One region of the Micromonospora sp. NPDC005686 genome, then DNA from elsewhere that is predicted to be linked to it. Evidence: riboswitches for the same ligand, from Rfam matches in the RefSeq annotation. Region 1 holds a riboswitch; each other region holds the start of a gene.
The links. A riboswitch is a leader RNA that binds a small molecule or an ion and turns the genes downstream of it on or off. The one in region 1 is predicted to bind cyclic di-AMP.
Positions count from the first base shown of each region.

Region 2: another riboswitch for cyclic di-AMP. It lies ahead of ACFYON_RS10080 (transglycosylase family protein); the one in region 1 lies ahead of ACFYON_RS16140 (hypothetical protein).
Region 3: another riboswitch for cyclic di-AMP. It lies ahead of ACFYON_RS05460 (hypothetical protein); the one in region 1 lies ahead of ACFYON_RS16140 (hypothetical protein).
Region 4: another riboswitch for cyclic di-AMP. It lies ahead of ACFYON_RS21080 (C39 family peptidase); the one in region 1 lies ahead of ACFYON_RS16140 (hypothetical protein).

Region 1 is NZ_JBIAIY010000006.1:172,619-179,983, forward strand. Features, by position in the region: gene ACFYON_RS16120 (BON domain-containing protein) at 1-554, opposite strand, end outside; gene ACFYON_RS16125 (hypothetical protein) at 713-1,117, opposite strand; gene ACFYON_RS16130 (STAS domain-containing protein) at 1,535-1,894, shown strand; gene ACFYON_RS16135 (SRPBCC family protein) at 1,996-2,448, shown strand; gene ACFYON_RS16140 (hypothetical protein) at 2,472-3,548, opposite strand; cyclic di-AMP (ydaO/yuaA leader) riboswitch at 3,553-3,683, opposite strand; gene ACFYON_RS16145 (cation diffusion facilitator family transporter) at 3,827-4,741, opposite strand; gene ACFYON_RS16150 (AAA family ATPase) at 4,845-6,959, opposite strand; gene ACFYON_RS16155 (alpha/beta hydrolase) at 7,084-7,365, opposite strand, start outside.
Region 2 is NZ_JBIAIY010000003.1:635,813-643,177, forward strand. Features, by position in the region: gene ACFYON_RS10075 (LLM class flavin-dependent oxidoreductase) at 1-1,068, opposite strand, end outside; cyclic di-AMP (ydaO/yuaA leader) riboswitch at 1,234-1,379, shown strand; gene ACFYON_RS10080 (transglycosylase family protein) at 1,378-2,016, shown strand; gene ACFYON_RS10085 (YbaB/EbfC family nucleoid-associated protein) at 2,237-2,686, shown strand; gene ACFYON_RS10090 (M4 family metallopeptidase) at 2,842-4,905, opposite strand; gene ACFYON_RS10095 (transglycosylase domain-containing protein) at 5,281-7,365, opposite strand, start outside.
Region 3 is NZ_JBIAIY010000002.1:303,834-311,198, reverse strand. Features, by position in the region: gene ACFYON_RS05490 (heavy metal translocating P-type ATPase) at 1-1,647, opposite strand, end outside; gene ACFYON_RS05485 (hypothetical protein) at 1,665-2,636, opposite strand; gene ACFYON_RS05480 (heavy-metal-associated domain-containing protein) at 2,671-2,877, opposite strand; gene ACFYON_RS05475 (metal-sensitive transcriptional regulator) at 2,958-3,257, shown strand; gene ACFYON_RS05470 (SHOCT domain-containing protein) at 3,413-3,592, shown strand; gene ACFYON_RS05465 (YibE/F family protein) at 3,756-5,030, shown strand; cyclic di-AMP (ydaO/yuaA leader) riboswitch at 5,185-5,316, shown strand; gene ACFYON_RS05460 (hypothetical protein) at 5,320-6,348, shown strand; gene ACFYON_RS05455 (carbonic anhydrase) at 6,405-7,058, opposite strand; gene ACFYON_RS05450 (helix-turn-helix domain-containing protein) at 7,224-7,365, shown strand, end outside.
Region 4 is NZ_JBIAIY010000009.1:122,249-129,613, forward strand. Features, by position in the region: gene ACFYON_RS21055 (ABC transporter permease) at 1-57, shown strand, start outside; gene ACFYON_RS21060 (ABC transporter ATP-binding protein) at 50-850, shown strand; gene ACFYON_RS21065 (bifunctional cytidylyltransferase/SDR family oxidoreductase) at 955-2,457, shown strand; gene ACFYON_RS21070 (CDP-glycerol glycerophosphotransferase family protein) at 2,477-4,153, shown strand; gene ACFYON_RS21075 (alpha/beta fold hydrolase) at 4,160-4,906, opposite strand; gene ACFYON_RS21080 (C39 family peptidase) at 5,129-5,986, opposite strand; cyclic di-AMP (ydaO/yuaA leader) riboswitch at 6,181-6,323, opposite strand; gene ACFYON_RS21085 (hypothetical protein) at 6,632-7,365, opposite strand, start outside.

The sequences.
Region 1 (7,365 bases):
TGCACCCGCACGTCGATCTCCTCGCCCCCGGTGGCGCGGTTGCGGGCCAGCGCGTCCACGATCCGCTCGGCCAGGTCGTGTCCGTCCGGGTGGACGGTGGGACGCACCGCGATGCCGTTGCTCACCCCGCGTACGCCGGTGAGCCGGGCGACAGCGCGTTCGGCGGCCCGCCGCTGGTACTCCCACTCGACCTCGCCGTGCAGTGTGACCCAGCCGTCGGCCACCGTCACCTGCAACGCCTCGATCGGCACGAACGCGTCCCACTCCAGCGCCCGGACGGCGGCGACGGCGATCTCCGGATCCTCCCGTCCGGCAGCGGTGTCGATCCGGACGGCGAGGTCGTTGGCGACCGCGCGGACCCGGGTGACCCGGTGCGCGGCCCGCTCGGCGGCCCACTTCTTGGCGTAGCTGTCCACCCGGCCGGTGAGCGTCACCACGCCCTCGGTGACCGTCACCCCGATCTCGTCCGGGCCGACCCGGGGCTCCCAGGTCAGCTCGTCGAGCACGGCGGACTGGATGTCCCGGTCGGTACGCGTGATCGTGTCGGTGGCCATCCGGCTCTCCCTCCCGTCGATCGCGGCGCGGGCACGTGGTCCCGCACCCGCGATCCTGCGCGTGTCCCGGGTGAGCCGCCCTCACCCGGTCCGGGTGAGGCAGCACGACGGCCGCCCCGGGAGTCCCGGGGCGGCCGTCGTCGTGTCGTACGGGTGGGTCAGCCGTCCAGGCCGGCCGGGGAGTTCGGCCGGTCCACGTCCACGAACTCGATCTCGTCCGCGGCGCGGTCCCGGCTGCCGGCGGCGCGTGCCGCGGTGCCGGCGGCCCAGCCGATCGCCGCGCCGGCGAGCGCCGCCGCGATCAGCAGCGTCCAGGGCAACGCGGGACGGCGGCCGGCGAGCGCGTCGAACGCGCGACCGGCCCGGCGGCGTGCCTCCTCGGCGGCGGAACCGACCAGGCCGGTGGCGTCGTCGGCCAGGCCGGACGAGCTGCGGCGGGCGGTCCGGGTGGCGTCGCGCACGCTGTCACCGGCGGAACCGGCGGCGGAGAGCAGGTGCTGCCACGCCTGGTCGGCGACCCGCTCGGCCTTGCCCCGGCGGTCCAGCAGGTTGGATCCGAACATCGTTCTACCTCCTCGGGTGCCGAAGGCCGGCGGCCACTTCGGACTCCGGTGTCCATCCGGCGGGTTCACTGTCTCGGGCAGTGCCCCGCCGGACGCCGCGGCAAACCACGCCCGGGTGACGGCGGTGAGCGGTGAACGGGACGAACCTCTCGAACGCGCCGGGGCGGGTGCGGACGGGACGGGCGGGCGCCAGCTACCCTGGTCGGCGGATCGGCGGGCCCGCCCGGTCGCACGGTTGGCCGGGGCCCGCCGAAGAGGAGAAACTGGAACCCGGTGTTCCGGATTGGGTAGGCCCAGGTGTGCCCAGTTCGTGAATTGCTCATCCCGGGGGGTGGCGACCGGGGCGTGGGAGGAATACGCTCGGTCGCGGCCCGCGTACTGATGAGGCGCCCGTCATGGGCGAGTGGAGGTGCTCGCGTGAGCCTGTCGATCGTGAAGTCTGTGCGGCCGGGTGGTGTCGTCGAGATCGCGCCCCGTGGGGAGATCGACGTCGACACCGCGTACGAGGTGCGGGAAGCGATCGCCGAGGTGCTCGCGAAGGCCCGCCCCGCCCGGATCGAGCTGAACATGCGGCTTGTCACGTTCATCGACTCGGTCGGCATCAGCGCCATGGTGGCCGGCTTCCAGACCTGCGAGGTCAGTGGCGTCAAGCTCGTGGTCACCGAGCCGAGCCGGTTCGTGCACCGGCAGCTCTGGGTGACCGGCCTGCTCGGCCTCTTCGGCGCGCCTGAGCCGTGGTTCGCCGACGACACCCCCGAGGTGCTGCCCGGCGCCTGAGCGTCGCTCGCACCCCCTGCGGCCAGGGGACCTTCTACCCGTTGCCAGTCCGGCGTCGGTACGGGACGATCGTCGCGACGCACGACGGCGAGGGGGCCCGCTTGCAGAGCAGCGACAGCTTCAGCTACACCGTTCAGGCCCGGTGCAGCCGGGCCGGAGCGGTCGCCCTGCTAGGCGACCTGAGTCGCCAGGGTGAGCTGCATCCGCTGATCGTCCGGGTCCGGAGGCTGCCGGCCCGGCCCGGCGCGCTGTCCAGCTACGCGATCACCGACCGGCTGCAACTCGGCCCGCTGCACTTCCCGGTGACCTACCAGGCGGACGTGTTGATCGCGAGCGAGGACGAGGTGGTCACCGTCGCGCGGCAGCAGCCCGCGACGACCGTACGCAACTACACCCGGCTGTGCGACGAGCCCGACGGCACGGTACGCATCGAGGTGGAGATCACGCTCACCGCGCCGGCGCCGCTCTTCGGGTACGCGTTCCGCCAGGCCCGGGCGGCTCACCTGGGCCTGGCGGCGCGTCTCGGACCGACCCTGGAGGGCCGGCCGGCCTGACCCGGCCGGCCCCTTGCGGGCGCTCAGTACACCGACAGGTGCACGTGGTTGGTGTGGTCGCTGGACGGGTCGCCGTTGCCGCCGCTGTACGACTTCCACCCGCTGCTGGGCAGCCAGATCTGCTTGAACCAGATCACGTAGAGCACGGCGAGCGGGTCGGCGTTGCGCACGAAGTACGCGGCCAGGTTGTTGCCGTACGTCCGGTCGCCGCCGGAGGCCACGCCGCCGAAGCCGTTCTTCTGCGCGGCGAAGTCGCAGGCCCGCCCCTTCGGGTGCTCGCCCGAGCCGCTGGGCCGGTGGCACGAGACGTACCTGGTGAACCCGGCCGCCTTCGCCTGTTGCAGCGCGTGCAGCGTGCGCGGGGTGATGCAGCCGTCGGCCGGGGTGGGGTCGTTGACGCTGCACGACTCCGACGGCCAGGAGCCGTCCGAGTTGCGCGGCGCCGGCTTCGCGTTCTTGTTGGAGGTGCCCTGGACGCTGCCACCGCCGCTGCTGCTGCTGCGCGAGGCGCGGTCGTTGGCCACCTCCAGGGCGCGCTCGGCCTGCTCCTTGCGCTTGGCCATCACCGTCACCTGCTTGCGCTGCTCGCGGATCTCGCCGTCGAGCTGGGCGCGGGTGCGGGTGGCCTCGTCCCGGGTGGTGATCAGGTCGCGCAGCGTACGGTCCTCGTGCGCGGCGACCTGCTCCAGCGCGGCGGCCCGGTCCATGAGGCCCTCCGGGCTGCTGCTGCCGAGCAGCGCCCCGGCGGTGCCCAGGCGGCCGTTGCGGTACGCCACCACGGCGATCTCGCCGACCTTCGCGTCGCGTACGGCCAGCTCGGCGCCGACCGTCTTGAGCTGTTCGTTCAGTTGCTTCTGGCGCTTCTCCGACCGGTTCAGCGCGGCTTTCGCCTCCAGCCAGCCCTTGCTGGCGGCGTCGAGCTGGGCACGCAGTTCGGGCGTGCCGCCCTCGTCGTCGCCGGGCGCGGCGGCGAGCAGGCCGGTCGCCGGCGCCGCCGAGGCGGGGGAGACCGGAACGGTCGCGACGCCGAGGGTCAGCGTCGCGACGAGCAGGGCCGCCAACCGGGCGGCCGTCCGTCGTACAGGTGCCACGTCGGGCATTCACACGTCCTTCCGTCAACGCCGACCGGGTTAGCTGACGGGTTCGGGACGGAAGATCCCTACCGCTGACGCGGATGCACCCCACGTACGTGGTTCCCCGGCTCGTCCCTGCGGACGATTAGGCGACGGCCGCCCCACCGGGGCCGGTGGCGCCCGCGGGTGCGGCCGCGACCGAGACTACCGGCGCTGCCCGGGTACGGCTCCGTGGAGCAATACCACTAGGCGGGGCAAAACCGGCATAAGACTACAACAGCCACAGTGATTTAAGTCTGCCCTAATCACCACTCGGTCTTGCCGCACACTCCGGCCGACGCTCCGGGTTCGACCTGCAACGTGGCGTGATCGATGGAGAAGTCCTCGTGCAGGGCGGCCCGCGCGGCGGCCAGCACTGCGCCCGGGTCCACGCCCGGGTCGGTGGTCAGGTGCGCCGAGGCCACCTCCATGCCCGAGGTGAGCGTCCAGACGTGCAGGTCGTGCACCTCGGCCACGCCGGGCACCGCGGCCAGCCGGTCGTGCACGGCGGTCACCTGGAGGTGCTCCGGCGCGGCCTGCACCAGGATGCGCAGCGCGGCGCGGCCGAGCCGCCAGGTGCGCGGCAGGATGAACAGGCCGATCCCGACGGCGACCAGCGGGTCGGCCCACCACCAGTCGGTCACGGCGATGACCAGCGCGGCGGCGATCACGCCGAGCGAGCCGAGTAGATCGCCGAGCACCTCCAGGTAGGCCCCGCGCAGGTTGATGCTCTCCTTCGCCCCGGCGCGCAGCAGCGCGAACGCGACGATGTTGGCGAGCAGGCCGAGCACCGCCACCACGAGCATCGGACCGGCCAGCACCTCGGGCGGCTCGTCGAACCGGCGTACCGCCTCGACCAGGACGTAGAGCGCGACGGCGCCGAGCAGCACGGCGTTGGCCAGGGCGGCGAGCACCTCCAGCCGGTAGAGCCCGAACGTGCGCTGCGGGTCGGTGCCGGCGCGGCGGGCAGCGGTGATCGCGGCCAGGGCCATGCCGATGCCGAGGACGTCGGTGAACATGTGTCCGGCGTCGGAGAGCAGGGCGAGCGAGCCGGTGGTGAAGGCGGCCACCGTCTCGACCACCATCAGGACGGCGAGCAGCGCGAAGGCGGCCCAGAGGCGGCCCCGGTGGCGGTGTGCCGCGTTGGCCACCGCGCCGCTGTGGTCATGACCTGCGCCCACGCCAACACCCTCCCTGCCCCGTACCGGCCAGGCTCAATGTATGTTCACATCGCTATGTATGCAACTAAACAATGGGTGGCGGCGGGGCCACGGACGGGTGTCCTCAGAGCGGGTCGAGCGTGGTGAGGCGCTGGGTCGCCCGGGACAAGGCCACGTAGAGCGTGCGTACGCCCGAACCGGGGTCGGCCCGGATCTCACTCGGCGCCACCAGCACCACGCCGTCGTACTCCATGCCCTTCGCCTGCAGGCTGGTGACCACCTGGAGCCGGCCCGCGCCGAGCGCGCCCAGCCAGCCGGCCACCTCCTCGCGGCGCGGCACCGGAGTGATCACACCGACAGTGCCCTCCACCTGCGCGAGGAGCGCCTCGGCCGCCTCGACGGTGGCCGCCGGCAGGTCGGCGGCGGGCACCGTGCGCTCGACCGGCGGCACGCCGGTGGACCGGACCGCGTCGGGCAGCGGCAGGTCCGGGTAGAGCCGGCGGATCTCCGCCGCCGCCACCGCGAAGATCTCCGCCGAGTTGCGGTAGTTGGTGGTCAGCTCGTAGCGGTGCCGCTCGCGCCGGCCCAGCGCCTGGTCCCGGGCCCGGTCCAGCTCCTGCGGGTCGCCGGTCCAGGCCGTCTGCGCCGGGTCGCCGACCACGGTCCAGGAGGCCAGCCGTCCGCGCCGGCCGACCATCCGCCACTGCATCGGCGAGACGTCCTGCGCCTCGTCCACCACCACGTGCGCGTAGTCGCGGTAGTCGTCCGGACGCTCCCGCGCCGCCGCGCGGGCGGCGCGCTGCCGGTCGGCGTACGTGCTCAGCTCGCGCACGCCACCGGCGAGCTGGTACGGGTCCCGCTTGGGCCGGGCCCGCCGCACCGGCTTGCCGAGCAGCGCGTCCAGCTCGTCGAGCAGCGCGATGTCGGCCACCGTCAGCCCCTCGGTCGCGAGCGACCGGTACGCGTCGCCGAGCAGCCGGATCTCGGCCGAGGAGAGGATCCCCCCGGCGTAGCGGCGCAGCCGGTCCGGGCGGGCCAGCCAGTCCAGCACGTGCCGCGGGTGCAGCCGGGGCCACCACGCCTTGAGGAACTCGCGGAACTCCGGCCGTTCGATGATCTCGTCCTCGAACGCCGGCTGCTCCGGCAGCCGGCCCACCCGCAGCGTGCGCGCCTGCGCGTAGAGCGCGGCGAGCACCGCGTCGAACGCCGCCCGGCGCACCTCGTTGCGGCGCGCGCCCCGGGCCAGCGTCCGGTCCCGGATCGCGTCCAGTGCGGCGCGTTCCAGGCGCAGCAGCTCGCCCCGGTAGAGCAGGCGCAACTCGCCCGGGGAGTCCGGCACCGCGTCGCGTACCGCGCGTTCCAGCACCCGGCGCATCCGCAGCGACCCCTTCACCGCCGCCACGTCCGGCGGGTCGGTACGGGACGCGGACAGGCCGGGGAAAAGCGAGCCGAGCGAGTGCAGCGTGGCCGTCTCCTCGCCCAGCGAGGGCAGCACGGAGGCGATGTACTCGACGAACACGCCGGACGGGCCGACCACCAGGATCCCGCCGCCCGCGTACCGGGCCCGCTCGGAGTAGAGCAGGTACGCGGCCCGGTGCAGCGCCACCGCCGTCTTGCCGGTGCCCGGACCGCCGGAGACGATCGTGACGCCGTTGCCGGGGGAGCGGATCGCCTCGTCCTGCTCGCGCTGGATGGTGGCCACGATGTCCCGCATGCCCCGGCCGGTGGCCCGGGACAGCGTGGCCAGCAGCGCCCCGTCACCGACCACCGCCATGTCCGGCGGCGCGGCCTCCGGGTCCAGTAGGTCGTCCTCGATCCGGGTGACCTTCTCCGCCGCCGACTGGATGGTGCGCCGGCGCACCACGCCGCGCGGCTCGGCGGGGGTGGCCTGGTAGAACGCGGCCGCGGCGGGCGCCCGCCAGTCCACCACAAGCGTCTCCGCGTCCACGCCCCGCACGCCCAGGCGGCCGACGTGCAGCACCTGCCCGGTCCGCAGGTCCAGCCGGCCGAACACCAGACCCTCGTGCTCGGCGTCCAGCACGTGCCGGCGCTGGGCGGCGTGGAAGACCATCGCGTCCCGCTCGACCAGCGCGCCGAAGTTGCCGACCCGGGCCAGCTGGTAGCCCTCCCGCTCGGCGTCGGCCGCCGACCGGCGCAGTTCGGCCAGCCGGGCGTACACCCGGTCGAGGTGACGCTGCTCGGCGGCGATCTCCCGGTCCAGCGTGGTCTGGTCGGTCAACGCGGATGCTCCTGTGTTCGGAGGGCACGACGGGCTGAATGAGGGTACGGGCCGTCGGCAACCGGCACACCGGGGCATGCCGCGCACGTGGCGTACGTCAGGTGCCGCCCGCGGGCGGGGACGCTCAGCGGCGGGCCGCGGGGCGGCCGGCCAGTACCCGGTCCAGCACGCCGGCCAGGGCGGCGTTGACCTCGTCGGGGCGCTCCATCATCAGCATGTGCCCGGCACCCGGGCAGACGGTCAGCTCGGTGCTGGGCAGCGTCGCCGCGATGGACTCGGCGCAGGGCGGCGGGGTGAGCCGGTCCCGGTCCCCGACCAGCGCGGCGGCCGGCAGCCCGCCGAGCGCGGCGAGCGTCTCCAGCCGGTGCTGGGCCCCGATCGAGGCGCGGAAACCGCCGATCGAGCG
Region 2 (7,365 bases), on a different contig from region 1:
CCGGGGCGGGTAGGCGTGCCCGGCCGGCGGCGGCGGGGCGCTCGGGCGGGTGGACTCGTCCCAGGGGCGGCGTGCGCTCAGGCGTACCCCCGGGTCCGGGGTGGGGGTGACCCCGAGCGTGCCGGCGCCGCCGCCGGCGGCCTGTTGTCCAGCGGCCGGGCGGGGCTCGGGCGCGGTGCGCTCGGCGGCGACCAGCTCGCGCACCGCGGGCGCGACCTCCTGGCCGAAGATCTGGATCGCGCGCGGCTCGTCGCTGCCGAGGATGAACGTGGTGATGCCGTGCTCCAGCGTGAGCCCGGCCAGTTCCTCCACCCACTGCTCCGGCGGCCCGGCCAGGAGGCCGCCCGACGAGCGGGCGAACGTGCCGGTCACGTTGAGCATGCGGCGGATCGCGGCCGGATCGCGTCCGGCGGCCCGGGCGCCCTCGTCCACCAGGGCGTTCAGGGCGGGCAGCTCGTCGGGGCCCTTCGGCAGGTACGACAGGGACGGCAGCCAGCCGTCCGCGGCGCGGCCGACCAGGCGCAGCATGCGCGGCTTGTACGCGCCGACCCAGATGCCCACCGGGTGCGCGGGCGCCGGGCCGCGCTTGGCGCCGACCACCTGGTAGTGCTCGCCGTCGACGCGGATCATGCCGCGGCGGTCGGTGTCCCAGACCTCGCGGATCACCCGGATCGCCTCGTCGAGGGCATCGACGGCCGCGCCCGGGGACAGGCGTCGCCCGCCCGCCGCCTCGATCGCGTCCCAGAACGCGCCCGCGCCGAGTCCCAGCTCGACCCGGCCGCCGGTGAGCAGGTCCAGGCTGGCGACGCTGCGGGCCAGCACCACCGGCTGGCGCAACGGCAGGTTCAGTACGTTTCCGGCCAGGCGGACGCGTTCGGTGGCGGCAGCCACGTAGGACATCAGCGTCCAGGTGTCCAGGAAGCCCGGCTGGTACGGGTGGTCCTGGAACGTGACCAGGTCCAGCCCCACCTGCTCGCAGAGCCGGGCCAGCGCCACCACCTGGTCCGGCTGCGCGGCGGCGGGGGTGAGGAAACCGCCGAAGGTCAGCTCGTGTCCGTGATCGGTCATCTGTCCCGCCTCCCGTGATCTTGCCCAGCCCTGCCACGGTAGCGCCCGGTAGCCCGGCCGGGTGAAGGGCATCACAAGAAGTGGACGATCGACGCAAAGCGCTCTTAGCGTCGGTTTCGTTCGCAGTAGCGGACACCGCAGGCCGGAAACGCCAAATCCCGCCGTCGGCCGCGGTCACCGAACCTCGTGCGGGAGCGGGGGAACCACACGTTCCACGGTGCATCGTCACCTCGGGGTGAAGCCGCCACCGGCGGCCGGGCTCCTCGGCCCGAACCCGACAGCTCACCTCGTCGGCGTGGAGGAATCCACATGGCAACTGAACACTCAGCCCGAGGCCGCCGTACCGCTCTCGGAGCGGTGATGGCCGGCGCCGCCCTCGGCGCCGCGACCCTGTTCGGCTCGGCCGCTCCGGCCAGCGCGGGCGTCAACTGGGACGCTGTCGCTCGCTGCGAGTCGGGCGGCAACTGGAAGATCAACACCGGTAACGGCTACTACGGCGGGCTCCAGTTCTCCCGCGCCACCTGGAACGGCTACGGCGGCCAGAAGTACGCCGCCCGCGCCGACCTGGCCAGCCGGTCCGAGCAGATCGCCGTCGCGGAGAAGGTGCTGCGCGGGCAGGGCATCGGCGCCTGGCCGGTCTGCGGCAAGAAGGGCGGCTCGGCGAAGAAGGGTTCCGGGTCGGCCACTGCCGACAAGCGGTCAGGCGTGAAGAAGGCCGCGCCGCGGCGTCCCGCCACGAAGAGGGCCGCACCGGAGCGGGCCCTCGTCGCGCCGCGGCCCGGTACCGGCGCCGGGACGTACCTGGTCCGGCCCGGGGACACGCTGTCGGAGATCGCCGTGGCGCAGCGCGTCGACGGCGGCTGGCGTGCCCTGCACGAGCGCAACCGCACGGTGGTCGGTGACGACCCGGGGCTGATCTTCCCCGGTCAGCGGCTGCGCCTGCGCTGAGCGGCTCCGGCGGCGCCCGGCCGGGTCACCCCGGCCGGGCGTTCGCCCGTCCGCGACACGCCGCGTCAACGGGTCTCCGCCCGGGCGCGACACGCCGCACCACGGGCGTCCGGCCTGCTCGCGGCACCGGGAGGCGACCCACGCCGGCAGGCGAGCGCGATTCGTCGGGGCCGGTTGCTAGGGTCACGGTGCTCGGCTAAGACGTGAGGAAAGCGCGGATATGACCAACGACCCGTTCTCGGCGGCCGCGAGCCTCGATGAGCTGCTGACCCGTACCCAGCAGGCGCTCACCTCGATGCGCTCGCGGGCCTCGGCGCATGCCGACGGCGAGGCGGGCGACCTCCTGCGCGCCGAGGGCACGGCCGCCGGCGGCCGGGTCCGCGCCGTCGCCGTCCAGGGTGGCCGGCTGGATTCCGTGACGATCGACCCGGAGCTGGCCGGCGAGCCGCTGGGCGTCCTCTGCGAACACCTCGTCGCCGCCGCCAACGCGGCGCTGTCCGAGCTGGACGCCCAGGTCAGCGCGTCCGCGCGGGCCGACGCCGACGCGCTCGCCGCCCGGCTCGGCAGCATGGGCGACCAGGCCGAGCTGTTCGGCCGCGCGATGCACGAGGCGGCCGCGCGGATCCACCGCGACCGGGGCGCCGCGTCCCAGGGCGCGTGCCCGGCCTGACGCATCGGTGCCGGCCGGACGACGCGCCCGGCCCGGCGCGACGACGCGCCCGGCCCGGCGCGACGAAGCGGCCGGCCCGGCGCGACGACACCCGGCCGGGCGCGACGAGGCGGCCGGCCGTCGGGAGGACGACGACCGGCCGCGCTACGCCACGGTCAGCTCAGGTTGACCGCGGTGTCGTCGACGACGAAGGACGTCTGCAACGAGCTGTCCTCCACGCCGCTGAACGAGATGGTCGCCGTGGTGCCGGCCAGCGACGAGATGTCGAAGGACCGCTGCACGTAGCCGGTGGCCTTGTTCAGGTTGGAGTAGGTGGCCAGCGTGGTGCTGCCCGCCTTGACGGTGAGCTTGTCGTACGCGGTGCTGGTGGTCGACTCCGCGCTGTCGATGTGCAGCCAGAAGCTCAACGTCGCACGGCATCCGGCCGGGATCGTCACCGACTGACTGAGCGTGTCGGTGTGCGACGAGCCGTATCCGTCCAGCCACGCCTTGTACGAGCCGCCGTGCGCGGCCTGGCCGCTGTTGGTGGTGATGACGCCGGACGAGGCGCTCCAGCTCACGTTGCCCGACTCGAAGCCCGGGTTGGCGAGCTTGTTGCCGGAGCAGCCGCCCGGCGGCGGGGTGGTCGTGGTGCTCGGGGTGGGCGTCGGGCTGCCGCCGGAGCAGGTCGGGTCACCGGACTGGGCGGGCACGCTCACCGCGTCCCAGGCGGCCTTGACCGTGTTGAACTCCGCGCAGCTGCCGGGGTAGAGGTTCTTGGCCGCCTGCAGCGTCCAGGTGCGGTACTTCAGGTACGACGAGGACGAGGTCTTCAGCAGCATGCCGTTGTACATGATCTTGATGGCCTTCTGGATGCCCAGGCCGGTCACGCTGCTGCTGTTGCAGGTCGAGCTGGACGGCTGCCCGTTCGTCGGGCTGCTGCCGTTCGCCAGCAGGTAGAACCAGTGGTTGCCCGGCCCGGCCGCGGCGTGCACCTCGGTCGACGGGATGCTGCTGGAGTAGCAGTTCGGGTCGCCGAGCGCCGACGGGTTGTACATGTTGCGGATCGGGCCGGAGCCGACCAGGTTGATCTTCTCGCCGACCAGGAAGTCCGGCGCGTCGTAGCTGGACGGCTCGTTGGCGAACCACTCGGTGGCCGCGCCGAACGTGTCCGCCACGAACTCCTGCGTGCCGCCGCCGGAGATGCCGCCCGGGGTGTTGTCGTCGATGCCGTGGCCGATCTCGTGCGCCACCACGTCCAGCGAGCCGATCCACTGACCGGCGGTGTTCTTGCCGATCTGCACCTGGCTGCCGTCGTAGTAGGCGTTCTGGTCGTTGAGGCCCACCCGGATCGGCCAGTAGCCGCCGTTGCCGTTGGCGCCGTTGCGGCCCAGCCACTGGGCGAGCATCTTGTGCTCGGTCTGCGCGGAGAACAACGCGTCCACGCAGCCGGTCTCCTTGTTGGTGCCGGTGCCGTTGCCCCACACGTCGTCGGAGCCGCTGAACGTGGTGTTGTTCGCCGCGTCCTGGCAGCTCAGGTTCGTGACGGTCGGGTCCTTCATGGTGTACGTGGAGCCCGACTGGGTGGTGTTGAGCGTGAGCGGGCTGGGTCCGTTCCAGGCGCCGGTGCCGGTGCCGCGTACCACGTGCTCCTGCTGGCGCAGGACCGCGCCGGTGCGGGCGTCGACGTCGACGGTGAGCCGGCTGGGGCCGTCCGCGCTGGTGCCGCGTACCGTGGTCTCCCAGGCCAGCGCCGGTGCGGCGCCGAGCGTGTAGACCACGAGCGTGGTGCCCTCGACCGCGCTCACGGTCTTGAGCTGTGCGCGTGCCGTCTTCGCGGCGGCGGCCCGGGTCAGCGCGGGCGTGGTGGCGAGGGCGCCGATCGGGCGCTGCTGGGCGACCGAGGCGTACTTCAGGTTGCCGGCGGAGTCCGTGGCGAGCACGAAGTCGCCGCCGACCACCGGCAGTCCCTTGTAGGTGCGCTCGTAGGGCACGTACTGGGTGCCCTCGGAGGAGATGACCGGCTTCTGGACGAACGCGTCGTCAGTGCCGGCCTGCAGGTACGCGGGGCGGTCCGCGACCAGGGCGCGGGCCGAGTCGGCGGCGGCCGCACGGGCCTGGGCCGGGTTCGGGGCGGCGGGTCCGGGTGGCGCGGCCTGCACGGCCGCGGCGGTGCCGGCGGCGAGGATGCCGGCCGCGGCCGCGCCGGTGAGCGCGGCGAGGCGAGGTGAGAGTTTCACGGAGGTCTGCTCCTGTTCTACAGGTGCGCCGCACGGAGCCCGGTGGGGTCGGGCGGCGCGGTGGTGCGAGGCAGGGTGACGGCCGGTCACCGGAGCTGCCGGCGTGGCTCCGGGTCGACAGATCGACCGTCGTGAGTCGCCGGGGGTCGGCGGCTCGCTGGTGCACAATCACACGCCGCCCGAGCCCGGAGCAATGGGTGACCTGGGCAACCGACACTCGCCGTGCGCCCCGCCGCGGACCTCCACGCACGCAGCCATGATCTTCAATAGCCCCTGATCAGGGCGAATATCGTCGATGGTGAATGGGTGCCGGTGCAAATTGCGGACGTTGCCGCTGTGCGCGGATGGCGCACATAGACGCGAGGCGACAGCGGGTCAGCGCGGACCGCGGGTCCGCGTCGGCGCCCCGGTGGGCGGCGGCGGTAGTGACGGCGTCAGCGTCGGCCGCGAAGTCGGCCGTCCGGTCGGGTCCGGGCTGGGGCTCGACGAGGAGGGACTCGGGCTCGGGCTCGGCGACTCCGACGGCGTCGGCGCGGCGGTGGTCGGCGGCGGTGGCGCCGACCGGGTCGGCTCCGGGGTCTCGCCGGGGAACTTCGGCTCACCGAAGCGGTACTTGTCCGGGTCGAGTCTCATCGCCTCGGTGGCCTTGGTCATGAACTGCCGCCAGATCGGCGCGGCGCCGGTCGAGCCGTACACCTCGTAGCTGCCGCCCCTGGTCCGCAGCGGTTTGCCGTCGGTGGTGCCCAGCCACACCGCCGAGGCGAGCGCGCCGGTCCAGCCCACCATCCAGGTGTGCACGTTCTGCGTGGTGCTCTGCCCGGCCTGCCAGGTGCCGGTCTTGCCGGCGGAGTCCCAGCCGTTGCCCAGTTCGGCGGCCCGGACCCGGCGCAACGTCCAGTCGAGCTGGTCGATCGCCTCTCGGTCCAGCCCCAGGTCCGTCGTGCGCAGTTGCTCGGTCCACACGTCCTCGTCGTCCTTGCTCACCGACCGGACGAAGTGGGCGTCGGCGCGCTTGCCGCCGGCCGCGAACGTGGCCATCCCGTTCGCGTGGTCCTGCACGGTGATGCCGTACTGCCCGATCCCGACCTCGGTGGAGAACCGCTTCGCGACCTGATCGGCGGGGTCGCTGCGCAGGTCGACCCGCTGCGGCCGGGGGTTGCCCCGCACCGTCTCCCACATCGACTCCACGCCGGCCTGCCGCGCCGTCTCGATCACCTTCGCCGTGCCCAGCTTCTCGGTCAGCTCGAAGTAGGTGACGTTGAGCGAGGCGACGGTGGCCTCCCAGAGCGCGCAGTCCGGCTGGCAGGCAGCGTGCTCGGCGTTGCGGATCGGCCCGGCCGGGCTCCCCTTGGTGCGCCCCGAGGCCGGGAACTCCTTGGTGTCCGGCGAGTCGAACCGCTGCTTCACCGAGATCCCGTCGCGGACGGCGGCGGCCAGGTCGTACACCTTGAACGACGACCCCGGCGGGTGCTGGCCGAAGCCGCGGGCCTCGCCGTTCTCGTCGGAGTACCAGCCGGCGTAGTCCGCGCCCGAGCCCTTGTCGCCGCCGTAGTAGCCGAGCACCCGGCCGGTGCCCGGCTCCACCGCCACCAGCGCCGCCTGCCAGTTGCGCGGCTGGCCGCGTACCGCCCGGGGCGCGGTGTCCCGGCGGATGTCCGCCGCCGCCTCGGCCGCGTCCTGCACGCGCTTGTCGATGGTGGTGACGATCCGGTAGCCGCCGTCGCGGATCACCTCGTCGGGCTTGCCGCGGAACGGCTCGATCCCGCGCAGCTCGGCGAGCACGTGGTTGACCACCAGACCGGTCGGGCGGTCCAGGTCGGACCGCCCCGCGTCCTTGTCGATCGGCCGGACCGTGTCCGGGTACGCGAGATCGGCCGCCTGCTGCGGCGTCAGATAGCCGAGCTTGACCATGCCGTCGCGGATGTAGTTCCACCTGTCGATCGAGTTCTGCCGGGCCAGCGCGTTGCGGCGCGGGTCGTAGCCGGGCGAGCCCTCGGGGTCGGCCGGGTCCGCCTCCGGCTGCTTCACCATCGCGCAGAGCACCATCGCCTCGGCCGGGGTGAGCTGCCGGGCAGCGGGCCCGTCCCGGCGCACCGTCTTGCCGAAGTACGTCTGCGCGGCCGCCTCGATGCCGTACGCGCCCCGGCCGAACGGCACGGTGTTCAGGTAGAAACCGAGGATCTCGTCCTTGGAGTACGCGTCGTCGAGCTTCCAGGCGATCACCGCCTCGCGCAGTTTCCGCGAGTAGGTGACACCGCGCAGGTCGGCGGCGATGCGCGCGTACTGCTGGGTGAGGGTGGACGCGCCCTGCCGCTGCCCGCCGCTGACGTTCGCCCAGGCCGCGCGCAGTACACCCTTGAAGTCGATGCCCTGGTTCGTCCAGAAGGTGCGGTCCTCGGCCGCGACGATCGCCTGCTTCGCCGAGTCGTTCATCTGGTCGTACGGCACGATGGTGCGGTT
Region 3 (7,365 bases), on a different contig from region 1:
CGCGCCGGTCGCGGCCCGCACGACCTCCTCGGGTACGTCGAGACCCCGCTCCCGCAGCAGCCGCGCCCGGCCGACCACCACGCTCCGGCCGTCGACGGTGCCGGTGACGCCCAGCCCTTCGACGTTGGCGAACTCGCCAAGCGGCGGCAGCGGACCGGCCTCGGCCGCGGCCTCGGCGACGGCCCGCGCGATCGGGTGCTCGGAGGCGGCCTCCAGCGCGCCGGCCACCCGGAGCAGGTCGGCGGCGTCCTCGCCGTCGGCGGGCAGCACCTCGGCCAGCGCCATCCGCCCGGTGGTGACGGTGCCGGTCTTGTCCAGCACCACGGTGTCGACCCGGCGGGTGGACTCCAGCACCTCCGGCCCCTTGATCAGCACACCGAGCTGCGCGCCGCGCCCGGTGCCGACCAGCAGCGCGGTCGGCGTGGCCAGGCCGAGCGCGCACGGGCAGGCGATGATCAGCACGGCCACCGCGGCGGTGAACGCGGCGGTCGTACCGGAGTCGGTGCCGAGCCACCAACCGAGCGTGCCGGCGGCCAGCGCGATCACGATGGGCACGAAGACGCCGGAGATCCGGTCGGCGAGCCGCTGCACCGCCGCCTTGCCGGTCTGCGCCTGCTCGACCAGCCGCGCCATCTGGGCGAGCTGGGTGTCCCCGCCGACCCGGGTGGCGCGGATCACCAGCCGACCGCCGGCGTTCACAGTCGCACCGACCGCGGCGTCGCCCGGCCCCACCTCGACCGGCACCGACTCGCCGGTGAGCATGCTGGCGTCGACGGCCGACGTGCCCTCCTCGACCACACCGTCGGTGGCGACCTTCTCGCCGGGCCGGACCACGAACCGGTCCCCGACCGCGAGCTGCCCGACCGGGATCCGGGTCTCCTGCCCGCCGCGCAGCACCGCCACGTCCTTGGCCCCGAGTTCGAGCAGGGCCCGCAGCGCCGACCCGGCGGTGCGCTTGGATCGGGCCTCGAAGTACCGGCCGGCCAGGATGAACACGGTCACCCCGGCGGCGGCCTCCAGGTAGATGTTGCCGGCGCCGTCGCCGCGGGTGATGTCGAGGCTGAACGGGTGCTTCATGCCGGGCATGCCGGCGTCGCCGAGGAACAGCGCCCAGAGCGACCAGCCGAACGCGGCCAGCGTGCCGAGCGACACGAGCGTGTCCATGGTGGCCGCGCCGTGCCGCAGGTTGACCAGCGCGGCGCGGTGGAACGGCAGCCCGCCCCAGACCACCACCGGGGCGGCCAGGGTGAGCGAGGCCCACTGCCAGTGGTCGAACTGCCAGGCCGGAACCATGGCGAGCACGATCACCGGCACGGTGAGCACGGCGGAGACCCAGAGCCGGGTACGCGCCGTGCGCAGCCCGTCCACCGGCTCCCCGGCCGCTGCCGCCTCCGCCTGCTCGGGCGGCGGCGGCACCACTGCGGTGTAGCCGGTCTTCTCGACCGTGGCGATCAGGTCGGCCGGCGCGATGTCGTCGGCGTACCGGACGGTGGCCTTCTCGGTGGCGTAGTTGACGGTGGCCTCGACGCCGTCCATCCGGTTGAGCTTCTTCTCGATCCGGGCGGCGCAGGACGCGCAGGTCATCCCGCCGATCGCCAGCTCGATCAGATTCGGCGCGGTGGGCAGCGCCTTTCCCGTGGCAGTCATCGCGGCACCTCCGGCGCTCAACTGTGCCCGTGCCCGGGGGTGCCGTGTCCGGCGTCCGGGGTCGGTGCGGTGGTGGATGCCGGCGCGGCGGGCGCCGGCACGGTCCGGTCGCCGGCCAGGACTGTGAACTCGGCGGTGTGCACCGCGTCGCCGTGCCGGAAGTCCAGGTAGAGACGGTACGCCCCGGCCGACGGCACCTCGGCGGCGAACGTGATCGCCGGACCGGCCGCTGTGCGCCCGTCGCCGGGCGTGCCCTCCGGGTGCACGTGCAGGTACGCCAGGTCGCCCTGCCGCAGCGCCACCAGGTGCCCGTACGCGCCGAGGTAGGGCGCGAGGTCGGTGACCGGCCGCCCGTCGCGGCTGACGGAGAGCGTGAGCCGGCTGGTCCGGCCCGGCTCCGGCGTGCCGGTCAGGGTGACCGTGTAGCCATCGACGGTGGTGGTGGTCGCCGGCGCCGGCAGCGGCCGGGCGGCCAGCTCGCCGGGGACCGTGACGTCCAGGCCCAGGGTGAGCGGCTCCCCGCCGGCCGGGGTGAAGTCGGCGAACGCCCGCCAGACGCCGGGGCCGTCCAACGGCGAGGCGACGCGCCAGGTGCCGTCGCCGTCCATCTCCGGGTGGACGTGCCGGAAGCCGGAGAGGTCGCGGCGGGCGACGATCAGGTGCATGCGCTTGTCGTGGGCCACCTCGTAGCGGGTGACGGGTGTGCCGTCCGGGCCCGTGATCCGGAAGGCGAACTGCCCGGCCGGCGCGGCGGCGTGCTGGAACGTGTGGCCGCGTTCGGAGACGAGCAGCCCGCCGGGCAGGTGCGCGGAGGCGCCGCTCTCGTCGCCGTGACCGGCGTCGCCGGCCCCGTGGTCGCCGGCGCTGTCGTCGTGGCGGGTCTCGGCGGCCGGGGCGACGGGATCGGCCAGGTTGCCGATCCCGTACGCCGCGCCGAACACCGCCACGAGGCCGAGGGCGAAGCCACTGAGCTTCGTCGCCGTGTTCATGGTGTCTCCTCGGTTTCTCGGGTCCGCCGGACCGTCACGCACCGACGAGGTCGTAGCCGGCCTCGTCGACCGCCGCGCGGACCGCGTCCACGTCCAGCGGGTTCCGACTGGTGACGGTGACCCGGCCGCCGTCCAGGTCGACCTGGACGTCGGTGACGCCCGGAAGCGCGCTCAGCTCGGTGCTCACCGAGTTGGCGCAGTGCCCGCAGGTCATGCCGCTCACCTGGTAGGTGGTTTCCATCTCGCCCTCCGATCTTATACCCCCTAGGGGTACGTGCCGAACGTTAGCATACCCCCGAGGGGTACGCTATCCTCGGCTTCATGACCGCGCCGTCCAGCCCGACCCGGGGCTACACCGCCAGCAAGGACCAACTCCTCGCCCGGCTCCGCCGGATCGAGGGTCAGGTCCGTGGCATCGAGAAGATGGTCGAGGACGACCGCTACTGCATCGACGTGCTCACGCAGATCTCGGCCATCCAGGCGGCGCTGGACAAGGTCGGCCTCGGCCTGCTCGACGGGCACGCCCGGCACTGCATGCACGAGGGCGCCGCCGAGGGCCGGGCCGACGAGATGGCGACCGAGATGATGGCCGCCGTCGGCCGCCTGATGAAGCGCGGCTGAGCGGGGACCTCCGACCCTCGGAGCAGGGCACATCGACCCGAGCTGACACCTCCGGGCGGCCGTACCGTCGAAGTGGCGGGCAGGCCGGTCCGGCGGACCCGCGGTGATGGACGGAGGGCGGCCCGATGATGTGGCAGAGCCCGATGATGGGCTGGATGTGGATCTGGTCCCTGCTGGTGCTCGCGGTGCTGGCAGGGCTCGTCTGGGCGGCCGTGCGGTGGACCGGCCCGCAGTACCTGGGCCCGACGACGGCCCGGCGCATCCTCGACGAGCGGTACGCCCGCGGCGAGATCGACGAGGACGAGTACCGGCGACGCCGGGCCGGTCTGGCCTGATCACGCGAGGCGAGCGTCACCGGTCCCGGCGCCCGGGGCCAGCCGGTCAGGCTGCCTACCATGGCCGGGCGACGACCCGGACGTGGTCGACACGTCCGCGCCGCCCGGGTGACCAGACCGGTCCGGCGGACCAGGCGTCGCCGCGACCGTTGGGAGAGACGCCATGGGTGCCGACCACACCCACCCCGCACCCGCCGCGCCGCCGGGCGTACGCCGGCTGCTCGTCGCCGTGGTGGTGCCGCTGTTCGCACTCACCGTGATCGCGGCGCTGGTCCTCTGGCCCCGGCAGGACCGGGAGCCGGTCGGCGGCGCGGACGTCCCCCGCTACCACGGCACCGTGACCCGGGTGGTCACCGAGCCCTGCCCGCCGACCCCGGAGGCCCCGGACGGCGGGGGCGGCCCCTGCGGCACCGTGACGGTGACCGCCGAGCAGGGTCCGGACGCGGGCCGTCAGGTCGAGACGCCGATCCCGGCCGGGCCCGGCGCACCCCGGGTCGCGGTCGGCGACGAGGTCGTCCTGGTCGAGCTGACCGACCCGGCCGATCCGGCGGTCAAGTCCTACAACATCGCCGAGCACCAGCGCGGTACGCCGCTGATCTGGCTCATGGTGCTGTTCGCCGCCGCGATCGTGGCGTTCGGCCGCTGGCGCGGGCTCGCCGCGCTCGCCGGCCTGGCGGCCAGCTTCGCCATCCTGCTCGGCTTCGTGCTGCCGGGCATCGGCGCCGGCCAGCCGCCGCTGCTGGTGGCGATCGTCGGCGCCGCGTTGATCATGTTCGTGGTGCTCTATCTGACCCACGGGATCACCGCGCAGACGTCGGTGGCGGTGCTCGGCACGCTCGGCAGCCTGGTGATCACCGGCGTGCTCGGCCTGCTCGCCACGTCCGCCACCCATCTGACCGGCTTCGGCAGCGAGGACGCCACCACGCTGTCCATGTTCCAGGCCGACGTGGACCTGCACGGCCTCCTGCTGGCCGGCATCATCATCGGCTCGCTGGGCGTGCTGGACGACGTCACGGTCACCCAGGCGGCCACCGTCACCGAACTGGCGCACGCCAACCCCGGGCTGTCCCGGCGGCAGCTCTACCGGGCGGCGACCCGGGTCGGCCGGGCCCACATCGCGTCCACCGTCAACACCATCGTGCTGGCGTACGCGGGCGCCTCGCTGCCGCTGCTGCTCCTGCTGGTCGCCGACTCCCGCCCGGTCAGCGAGATCCTCACCAGCGAGTTCCTCGCCCAGGAGATCGTCCGCAGCGCGGTGGCCACGCTCGGCCTGATCGCCGCCGTACCGCTGACGACCGGACTGGCCGCGATCGTGACCACCGCCGGACGGCGCTCGCGCGGCGCGGACGCGGCGCCGCCCGCGCCCCGGCCGCCGGCCGGACGGGACGACGCGCTGGAGGCGCTCGGCGGCGGAAGGAGTACGGAGGGCGCATGGTGAAACTCCGCAGGGTGACCATCGATTTCAAACGCGACGCTGGTCACGGCGCGCCACGGCGAAATCTCGCTATTGGTCGGCTTCCGGACGTAGATCCTCACGAGTGCTGTCGGGTAACCTCGCTGCCGGTCACCGCCGAAGGCGCGCACCTGCGCCAGCGGTGCCGCCGCCCAATCGCCCGCGGGCGAGCCGGGGAACCAGGTACATGGGGTGAATCCGCGACAGCGGTAGGGGCCACTTCCGTCCCGAACCCGTCAGCTAACCCGGTCGGCGGCCGACGGAAGGGAACACTGTGACGGCACCCCTGCGCCGCTGGCTGACACCCGTGGTGGCCGCGCTGGCCGCACTGGCCGTGCTGGCCGGGCCCACCCCGGCGACCGCGGCCCCCACCGCGGCGGCCCCCGGCACCCCCTCGGGGCACGAGGAGGACGGCGAACCGCCGCTCATCACCGAGGCGATCGACTCCGCCAACCGGAACTTCCTCCAGGCCAAGGCGAAGCTCGCCAAGTCGCAGGACCGCCAGCGGCGGCTGGCGGCCGAGGTGAAGACGGCACAGGCCGAACTCGACGCGCTCAGCCCGCAGGTCAACCAGCTCGCCGCCCAGTCCTACCGGACCGGCCGGATGGGCGCGATGGCAATGCTGCTGGAGAGCAACTCCCCCGACTCGTTCGTCCGCCGGGTGAACGCCCTGGACGAGCTGAACCTCCTCAACGCGCAGCGCCTGGCGGCCATCAACGCGGTCAAGAACCGCGCCGAACAGGCCAAGATCGCGCTCGACGCCGAGGTACGCGAGCAGGAGAAGCAGAAGAACGCGATGGAGCGCGAGAAGGTGCAGGCCGAGCGCGCGCTGAAGCTCGTCGGCGGTCTCGGCTTCACCGGCGGCCTGGTCTCCGCCACCTCACCGGTCGCCAAGGTCGCCCCCGGCCGCACCGCCGACGGCGGGTGGAAGTCGGAGTCGTGCAGCGAGGACGACCCGACCACCTCGGGCTGCGTCACGCCGCGCACGCTGCACGCGTACAAGGAGGTCCGGCGCGCGGGCTTCAAGCGCTTCGTGGGCTGCTACCGGTCCGGCGGGCCGTGGGAGCACCCCAAGGGCAAGGCGTGTGACTGGTCGCTGCAGAACAGCGGCTTCGCGCCCTGGCACAACAACGACACCCGCAGGTACGGCAACGAGGTGGCCGCCTTCCTCATCCGCAACGCCGACCGGCTGGGCATCTACTACGTCATCTGGAACCGGCAGATCTGGTTCCCGGCCACCGGTTGGCGCTCCTACAGCGGGCCGTCGAACCACACCGACCACGTCCACATGTCGCTGCTCTGACGCCCGGACGCGAAAGGGGCCGCCCGAGGGCGGCCCCTTTTCCGTCGTCCGTGCGGTCAGCCCGCCAGCGCCGGATCGGCGGGCGCCGCCTGAGCGGGCAGCAGGGCCGGGGACTGCGCCACGGTCCGCACCTCGCCGCCGGCGAGCCGGTACGACATACCGACCACCGTGCACCGCCCCGCCGCCACCCACTCGGCCAGGACGGCAGACCGGGCCAGCAGCGCCTCCACGGTCTGCGCTATGTGCACGTCGATGATGCCGTCGAGGTCCTCGACGCCCTGGCGGGCGGCGCGCAGCAGGCTGGGTGAGACCGCGTCCACCACCGCGCCCAGGTGCCCGGCCGGGCCGGCGCCGGTGCGGACCCCCTCGCGGGCGGCCTGGACCGCGCCGCACGAGTCGTGCCCGAGCACCACGACGAGCGGGGTGCCCAGCACGGTGACGGCGTACTCGACGCTGCCGAGCACCTCCGGCCCGGCGGTGTGCCCGGCGGTACGCACCACGAAGAGGTCACCGAGGCCGCGATCGAAGATGATCTCGGCGGCGAGCCGCGAGTCGGAGCAGCCGACGATCACCGCGAACGGGTGCTGGCCGTCGGCGACGGCCGCCCGATGTCCGGCGTCCTGATTCGGGTGCTGCGGGGCGCCGGTGACGAACCGGTGGTTACCGGCACGCAGTTCGGCAAGTGCCTGCTCCGGGGTCCTCGGCGTCATGTCCCTCACCTCGTCTACCAGGGAACTACCAGGCCGGACGGCCTCCCGACCAACGTTCACACGCCCCTCGGGAGCCGTCAAGATTCGTGATACGCATTTCATACTTTCCGTTGTCGCCCGCCTCCGGACCGCGCCGATTCGGTCGGCGGCGGAGGTGGCCATAGCATGACCACCATGGCGACCACACCACCTGAGGACGGGAGCCGCCGTAACTGGACCTTCCTCACCAACCACGGCCACGTGCTGCTGGCGATCGCACGCAACCCCACCGCCCGGCTGCGTGACGTCGCCGACGAGGTGGGCGTGA
Region 4 (7,365 bases), on a different contig from region 1:
GGCGTCGGCGGGTTCGTCTACTTCTGGCGCGGAGAGAAGGAGTACGGCCGTGGCTGAGCAGACCCTGCCGCTGAACGCCGGCCCGGTGACCGACTCGGGTCGCGTCCCCACAGTGGTGGTGGACGACGTGCACGTGATCTACCGGATCCACAAGGGCGCGAGCGGCGGCACCACGCCGGTCTCCGCGCTCAAGCGGATCGTCTCCCGCACCAAGGCGCCGAACATCCGCGAGGTGCACGCGGTGAAGGGCGTGAGCTTCACCGCGTACGAGGGTGAGGCGATCGGCCTGATCGGCAGCAACGGCTCCGGCAAGTCCACACTGCTGCGGGCCATCGCCGGGCTGCTCCCGCCGGCCCGCGGCGCGGTCTACACGAAGGGCCAGCCGTCGCTGCTCGGGGTGAACGCCGCGCTGCTCAACGACCTGTCCGGCGAGCGCAACGTGGTGCTCGGCTGCCTGGCCATGGGCATGCAGCCGGAGGAGGTCAGGCGGATCGCCCCGGAGATCATCGAGTTCTCCGGGATCAACGAGCGCGGCGACTTCGCCTCGCTGCCGATGCGCACCTACTCCTCCGGCATGGGCGCCCGGCTGCGCTTCGCGATCTCCTCGGCGAAGAAGCACGACGTGCTGCTCATCGACGAGGCGCTGGCCACCGGCGACCGCAAGTTCCGGGTCCGCAGCGAGCAGCGGGTCCGCGAGCTGCGCGACAGCGCCGGCACGGTCTTCCTGGTCAGCCACTCGATCGGCTCGATCCGGGACACCTGCGAGCGGACCATCTGGCTGGAGAGCGGCGTCCTGAAGATGGACGGCCCCACCAAGGAGGTCTGCGACGCGTACGAGAACCAGAAGTAGCGCGCCGGAGCGCACCGCACCGGGTTCCGCCCGCGGCGGTGCGCTCCGGCGTCCGCGTTAAGGTTTTCGGATCCATCCCCTTTCACCCAGAGTGAGGTACGGCAATGACGCAGGACCACACCACCGCACCGGACGCCACGCCGGCGAGCCCGGCACCCTGGCGCCCCGCACGTACGGTGGCCGTGATCCTCGCCGGGGGGACCGGCACGCGCCTCGGGCTGGGCATCCCGAAGCAGCTCCTCAAGATCGCCGGTAAGCCGATCATCGAGCACACGCTGGCCGTCTTCGAGGCCGCGGCCGAGATCGACGAGATCATCGTGCTGATGGCGACCGGGCACGTGGACGACGCGCAGCGCATCGTCGCCGACGCCGGCTTCCGCAAGGTCAGCAAGGTGATCGAGGGCGGCGAGACCCGCAACGACACCACCCGCATCGCGCTCGACGCGGTCGGCGAGGGCGACGTCAACATCCTCTTCCACGACGCGGTCCGCCCGCTGGTCAGCGCCCGGATCGTGCGCGAGTGCGTGAACGCGCTCTGGACCTACTCGGCGGTGGACGTGGCCATCCCGTCCGCCGACACGATCGTCCAGGTGGACGCGGACGACTGCATCACCGACATCCCGGTCCGCGCCCGGCTGCGCCGCGGCCAGACCCCGCAGGCGTTCCGCTCCGGCACGATCCGCGAGGCGTACCGCCGCGCCGAGGGCGACCCCGACTTCGCCGCCACCGACGACTGCGGCGTGGTGCTGCGCTACCTGCCCGGCACGCCGATCAAGGTGATCGACGGCTCGGACGAGAACATCAAGGTCACCCACCCGGTCGACGTGCACCTGGCCGACAAGCTGTTCCAGCTCGCCGCCGCCCAGGCGCCCCGGCTGACCGACCACCGCAGCTACGCCGAGGAGCTGACCGGCCGGACCATCGTGGTCTTCGGCGGCAGCTACGGCATCGGCCACGACCTGGCCGAGCTGGCCCGCGGCTACGGCGCCCAGGTCTTCCCGTTCAGCCGCTCCACCACCGGCACGCACGTCGAGCGCGGCGAGGACGTGGCCGCCGCGCTGAAGACCGCGTTCGAGGCGACCGGCCGGATCGACCACGTGGTGGTCACGGCCGGCATCCTGGAGAAGGGCGCGCTGGCCGAGATGGACGAGGAGACGATGGACCGTCTCCTGCACGTCAACTTCGTCGGCCCGGTCACCATCGCGCGCCAGTCGCTGCCGTACCTCCAGCAGACCAAGGGCCAGTTGCTGCTCTACACGTCCAGCTCCTACACCCGCGGCCGGGCCCGCTACGCGCTCTACTCGGCCACCAAGGCCGCGCTGGTCAACCTGACCCAGGCGCTCGCCGACGAATGGGCCGAGTTCGGCGTACGGGTCAACTGCGTCAACCCGGAGCGCACCGCCACCCCGATGCGGACGCGGGCGTTCGGCGAGGAGCCGGAGCACACGCTGCTCTCCTCCGAGGCGGTCGCGCAGGCGTCCCTGGACGTGCTGATCTCCGAGCTGACCGGCCAGGTGGTCGACGTACGCCGGTCCCCCGGCGAGCAGGTGGCCGCGGTACCGGCCCAGCCGGGCCCGCACCGGTCCGAGCTGTCCGCCGACGCCTGAACCCGACGGGACGTACCAGATGCGTGGTGACCTGGTCCGCAAGCTGCTCGCCCGGGTGCTGACCACCGGGCTGGCGGTGCTGGCCTTCCTCGTCGTGGCGCTCACCGGGGCCACCGGCTGGGGCCTGGCCCTGGCCGTCGCGGCCCTCGCCGCCACCGCGTGGGAGCGCCGCGTCCGGCCGTCGGCCGACGGTCTCGCCGAGACGGTGCTCGTCGCCGCCGGCATCCTCGTCGGCTACAGCCGTCGCCTCGACGACGGCTTCGACCCGGCCCTCGCGGCCACCGCGCTCGTCCTGCTCGGCCTGGTGCTGCTGGTCGGCCCGCTGCGACAGGCCGGCGCGCTGGAGATCCGGGCGGCGAACCTCCCGGTCCGCACGTGGACGCCGGTCGTGGCCGCCCGGCTCGGCGACGCGCTGCTGGTGCTGCTCGCCCTGGTGGCGCTCGCCGCTGCCCTGGCCCTGCCGGCCGTCACGGCGCTCGCCGCCACGCTGCTCGTCGGCGCCGGCTGCGGGGCGGTCGCGCTCGACCTCGCCCGGCGCCGGTTCCGGCCGCCCGCCGGAGGTGGCCCGGTCGGCCGCGCCCTGCGCCGCCACCAGCCCGAGTTCGTGCTGCACTTCTCCGCCCCACCCGGCTCGGAATATCAGGTCACCATGTGGCTGCCGTACCTGGAGCGGATCGGGCGCCCGTTCGTGGTGGTGCTGCGCGAGCCGGAACTCCTGCCCGCGGTCGCCGCCGCCACCCGCGCCCCGGTGGTCCTCTGTCCCACGCTGAAGGCGCTGGACGAGGCACTGGTGCCCAGCCTGCGCGTGGCGTTCTACGTCAACCACGGCGCGAAGAACGCCCACCTGATCCGGTTCAACCAGCTCACCCACGTGCAGCTGCACCACGGCGACAGCGACAAGGCGCCGAGCGCCAACCCGGTCTCGGCCATCTTCGACAAGATCTTCGTGGCCGGGCAGGCGGCTATCGACAGGTACGCCCGCGCCGGCGTGGAGATCCCCGCCGACAAGTTCGTCGTGGTCGGTCGTCCCCAGGTCGAGGCGATCGAGGTACGCCGAAAGCCGGTCACCTCGTCGGCGCATCCCACGGTCCTCTACACCCCGACCTGGACCGGGCACCACGCCGACGCCAACTACTGCTCGCTGCCGGTGGCCGAGACGCTGATCCGCCGGCTGATCGACCGCGGGGTCGCGGTGATCCTGCGCGCCCACCCGTACACCGACAAGAACCCGGGCTCGGCCCGTCAGCTCGCACGGCTCACCGAACTGCTCGCCGCCGACCGGGCCAAGACCGGCCGGCCGCACCTGTGGGGCGCCGCCGCGAGCCGCGAGCTGACGCTCACCGAGTGCGTCAACCGCGCCGACGCGCTGGTCTCCGACGTCTCCGGGGTCATCTCCGACTGGCTCTACTCCGGCAAGCCGTACGCGGTCACCGACACCGGCGCCGACGGCGAGCACTTCGTCGAGCGGTTCCCGCTCGCCGCGTCCGGCTACGTGCTGCGGCGGGACATGTCGAACGTGGACGAGGTGCTCACCGACCTGCTGGCCGCCGACCCGAAGGCGGCGCAGCGCTGGGCGGCGCGGACGCGCTACCTGGGTGACTTCCCCGCCGACGGGTACGCCGAGGCGTTCCTCGCCGCCGCCCGCCGGGAGCTGGAACCCGACCGGGCGGTCCCGGCGCCACGCGCCGTGGTGTAGGCCCGCTCAGAGGTACGGGTCGAGCAGGGCGAGCACCGCAGCCGGGTCCTCGACGTGCGCGCTGTGGCCCAGCCCGGGCAGCGTGGCCACCGGCACGCCCAGCTCCTTGAGCTGCGCGTCGGTCACCAGCGGGTCCAGCTCGCCCCGGGCCAGCAGCACCGGCACATCGGTGGCCCCCAGCAGAGCCGGCAGCCGGGGCTCACCGACCGCGAACGCGGCCGGGTCCATCGCGAGCCGCCAGCGGCCGTCCTCCCGCCGCAGCCCCGCCTCCACCACCGGATGGTCCGGGGCGAACAGCCCGGCGAGCCCGGACACCCGCAGGTAGCGGCGGGCCGCCTCGTCGCGGGTGGCGAACCAGGTGACCGGCCGGGCGGCCAGCTCCGCCGACTTCGCCAGCTCGGCCGGGGACCAGACCGCCTTGATGCCGAGCCCCACCACCGCGTCGATCGGAAGACCCCGCTGCCGGGCGGCGAGCGCCAGCGCCACCATCCCGCCGAGCGAGTGCCCGAGCAGCACGAGCCGGTCGTCGGGACCGAGCCGGACCGGGCCGAGCCCGTCGGCCACGCGCTGGGCCAGCGCCTCGAACGAGTAGCCGTCGAGCGGCGGCGACCAGCCGTGACCGGCCAGATCGGGGGCGAGCCAGCGGCCGGGCCAGCGGCGTTCCAGCAGCGGCGCCCAGGGCAGCCACACCTCGCCGGTGGCACCCATGCCGTGCAGGAGAACCAGATGCCGGTCACCCGTCGTATCGCCCATTGACGCAGTCTGCCACCGCCCGCCCCGCCCACGCGAGACGCGAACCCCCACGACGCGCTCCGCCCTGCCGCCCTCTCCGCGCGCGATCTTGCACTTCGGCACCCCCGCATACCTCGCCAACCGGGCGACTCGCGGGCCCGAACCGCAAGATCGCGGGGCGGGACGGTGACAGCGACGAAGGCCGGCCCCCGGAGCGGAGTGCCGGCCTTCGTGCTGGGACGGTCAGGCGGAGTAGCCACGGCTGGCGATCCAGTGCGCCAGGTCGATCGTGGTGACCCAGTACGACGGCAGCGACGGGTCGGCCGAGTCGGCGATCCGTACGAGCCGGCCGTCGTTCTTGTAGCCGACCACGGCGACGTAGTGACCGCCCGGGAACGAGTGCCAGCCGCCGTTGGTGTCGGTGACGTCACCGGCCACGTTGGCGACGACCGCGCGGCCGTTGCTGATCGCCTCGACCACGTCGGCCTGGAGCCGGTCCATCTGAGCCGGGGTGGCCGAGCCGGCGGGAATCATGCGGGTCCGGTACGGGTTGCCCTTGACCTGCTGGTTGAGCACTCGGGTGGTGTCCTCGGCCGAGTTGGTGCCCATCTCGGTGGTGCCGAGCGGGCCGGCGAGCGCGTCCTGGCTGCGCTCGATGCCGGTAGCGCTGAGCGCGTTGCGCACGGCGGCCGGGCCGCAGTAGAAGTAGTTGATCTGCGCCTGGTAGGCGTAGTCCAGCGCCTTGCTCGACGGCGGCTTCGGCTTTGCCTTCGCAGTGGTGTCCGGGTCCGCCGCCGCCTTCGCCGACGGGGAGGCGCTGGACGACGCGCTCGGCGCGGCGGAGGCACTGGGCGACGCCGGCGGGACGGCGGTCCGGGCCCCGCCGCGGCCGGCGGGCTGCTCGCCGAGGCGGGCGGCGCCGAGTTCGGCGACCGATGCGGTGTTCTCCTGGACCGGCGCGTCGTCACCAACGGTGGCGACGGCGCCGGCGCCGACGGCCAGCACGAGCGCGGCGGCCGATCCGGCGATCATCTGGTACGGGCGTTCGGTGACGATCCGTCGTAGCTGACGCTTCAGGTGGTGCTTCACGAAATCCTCCACGGGGCGTGAGCGGCGCACGCCGGCCCGGCACGCGGAGGAACTCACGCGTGCCGGCGGGGCCGGATGGCCGGGGGATCGGGAACGCCCGTGACGCCGGGCGCCCAAGGGGGCGGTCGCGGTCGCGCGTCAGGCGAGCGCGGGCGTTACGTCGCCGTGGAGGCGGCGGGACGATCGGGGGGTGGGCACGAGGTCGGTGCTCCTTCCGTGGCCGCCGACCGGGTTAGCTGACGGATTCGGGCGGGAAGTACGCCCTACCGCGAGCCGTGGGCTCGCGGATTCACCCCGATGTTGCTCATGGGTCCCCGGTTCGTGAGACACGATTGGGCGGGTCGGCGCGGCGTCGCCGTCGGCGATCGGTTACCGCTTCGACGCGCCGACACTACCGGCGGGTATTGCCCCCTGCCAAACGTCCCCACCTGGGCAAACGTGATCCGCGATAACGGATTTCGGAACAGCCGGTTACTGACTTCGCTCGATGGGACAAGCGGTTTTCACGTCACCTCGCGGCGGAAAGCGGACAGACGGCGACCAGCCGACCCGCAATCGCGTGACTCGATGGCCCGTTCTGCGCGCGGCGTCCGATTCGGCGTCCCCTGTCGCCGGGCCCACCACATTCCGGGTAACGATTCGGTCGAGACGACCGTCTCAGCCCACCCGGGCCGGACGCCACCGGGCACGCCGGACCGGTACGGGCACCGGCAGCGGGTTCGTCGCCGCGCTCCGGTACGCCGGAACGGGCCACAGCGCCGCGCTGGCCGCGTACGCCTCAGCGGCGAGCGCACGGGCGGCCCCGGCGGCCAGTTCCGCGTCCCGCCAGGCCTGCCGCTCCCGCGCGGCGGCGCTCTCCCACCCGGCCCGGCGCCCGTCCCGGACGGTGCGGGCCAGCACGATCTCCTGCTCGGCCGGGTGCCGGCGCGGATCCCAGCCGTTGCGGCGGGCCAGCACGTCGGCGAGCTGACGGGCGCTCAGGTCGCCCCGCCAGTGCGCCGTCATGGCGGCGTGGCGCAGCCAGCGCTCCCGGGTCGCGTACTCGGCAGGGGTCCGGGGTGTGCGCGGGGCGGCCAGCGCGGCGGCGCCGGCCAGGCGCCGGGCGGCGCCGTCCGCCTCGTCGTACGCGGTCCAGGCCCGGTCCGCCTCGTCCTGCGCGGCCAGCCACTGCTCCCGGCGGCGCCGGGCCGTCTGGGTGGCCCCGGCGGCGGCCACCGCCACCTCCTCGGCGTACCGGATCAGGTCGTCGCGGCCGACGGCGTCGGCGTCGGCCGGCTCGGGGGCGGCCTCCGGCGCGGCGTCGCGTTCGGGCCGGGCCACGAGCGCGGCGAGCAGGCCGAGGGCGAGCAGCAGCAGGAAGGACCAGATGGCGGCGGCCTCGGGCACGGAGA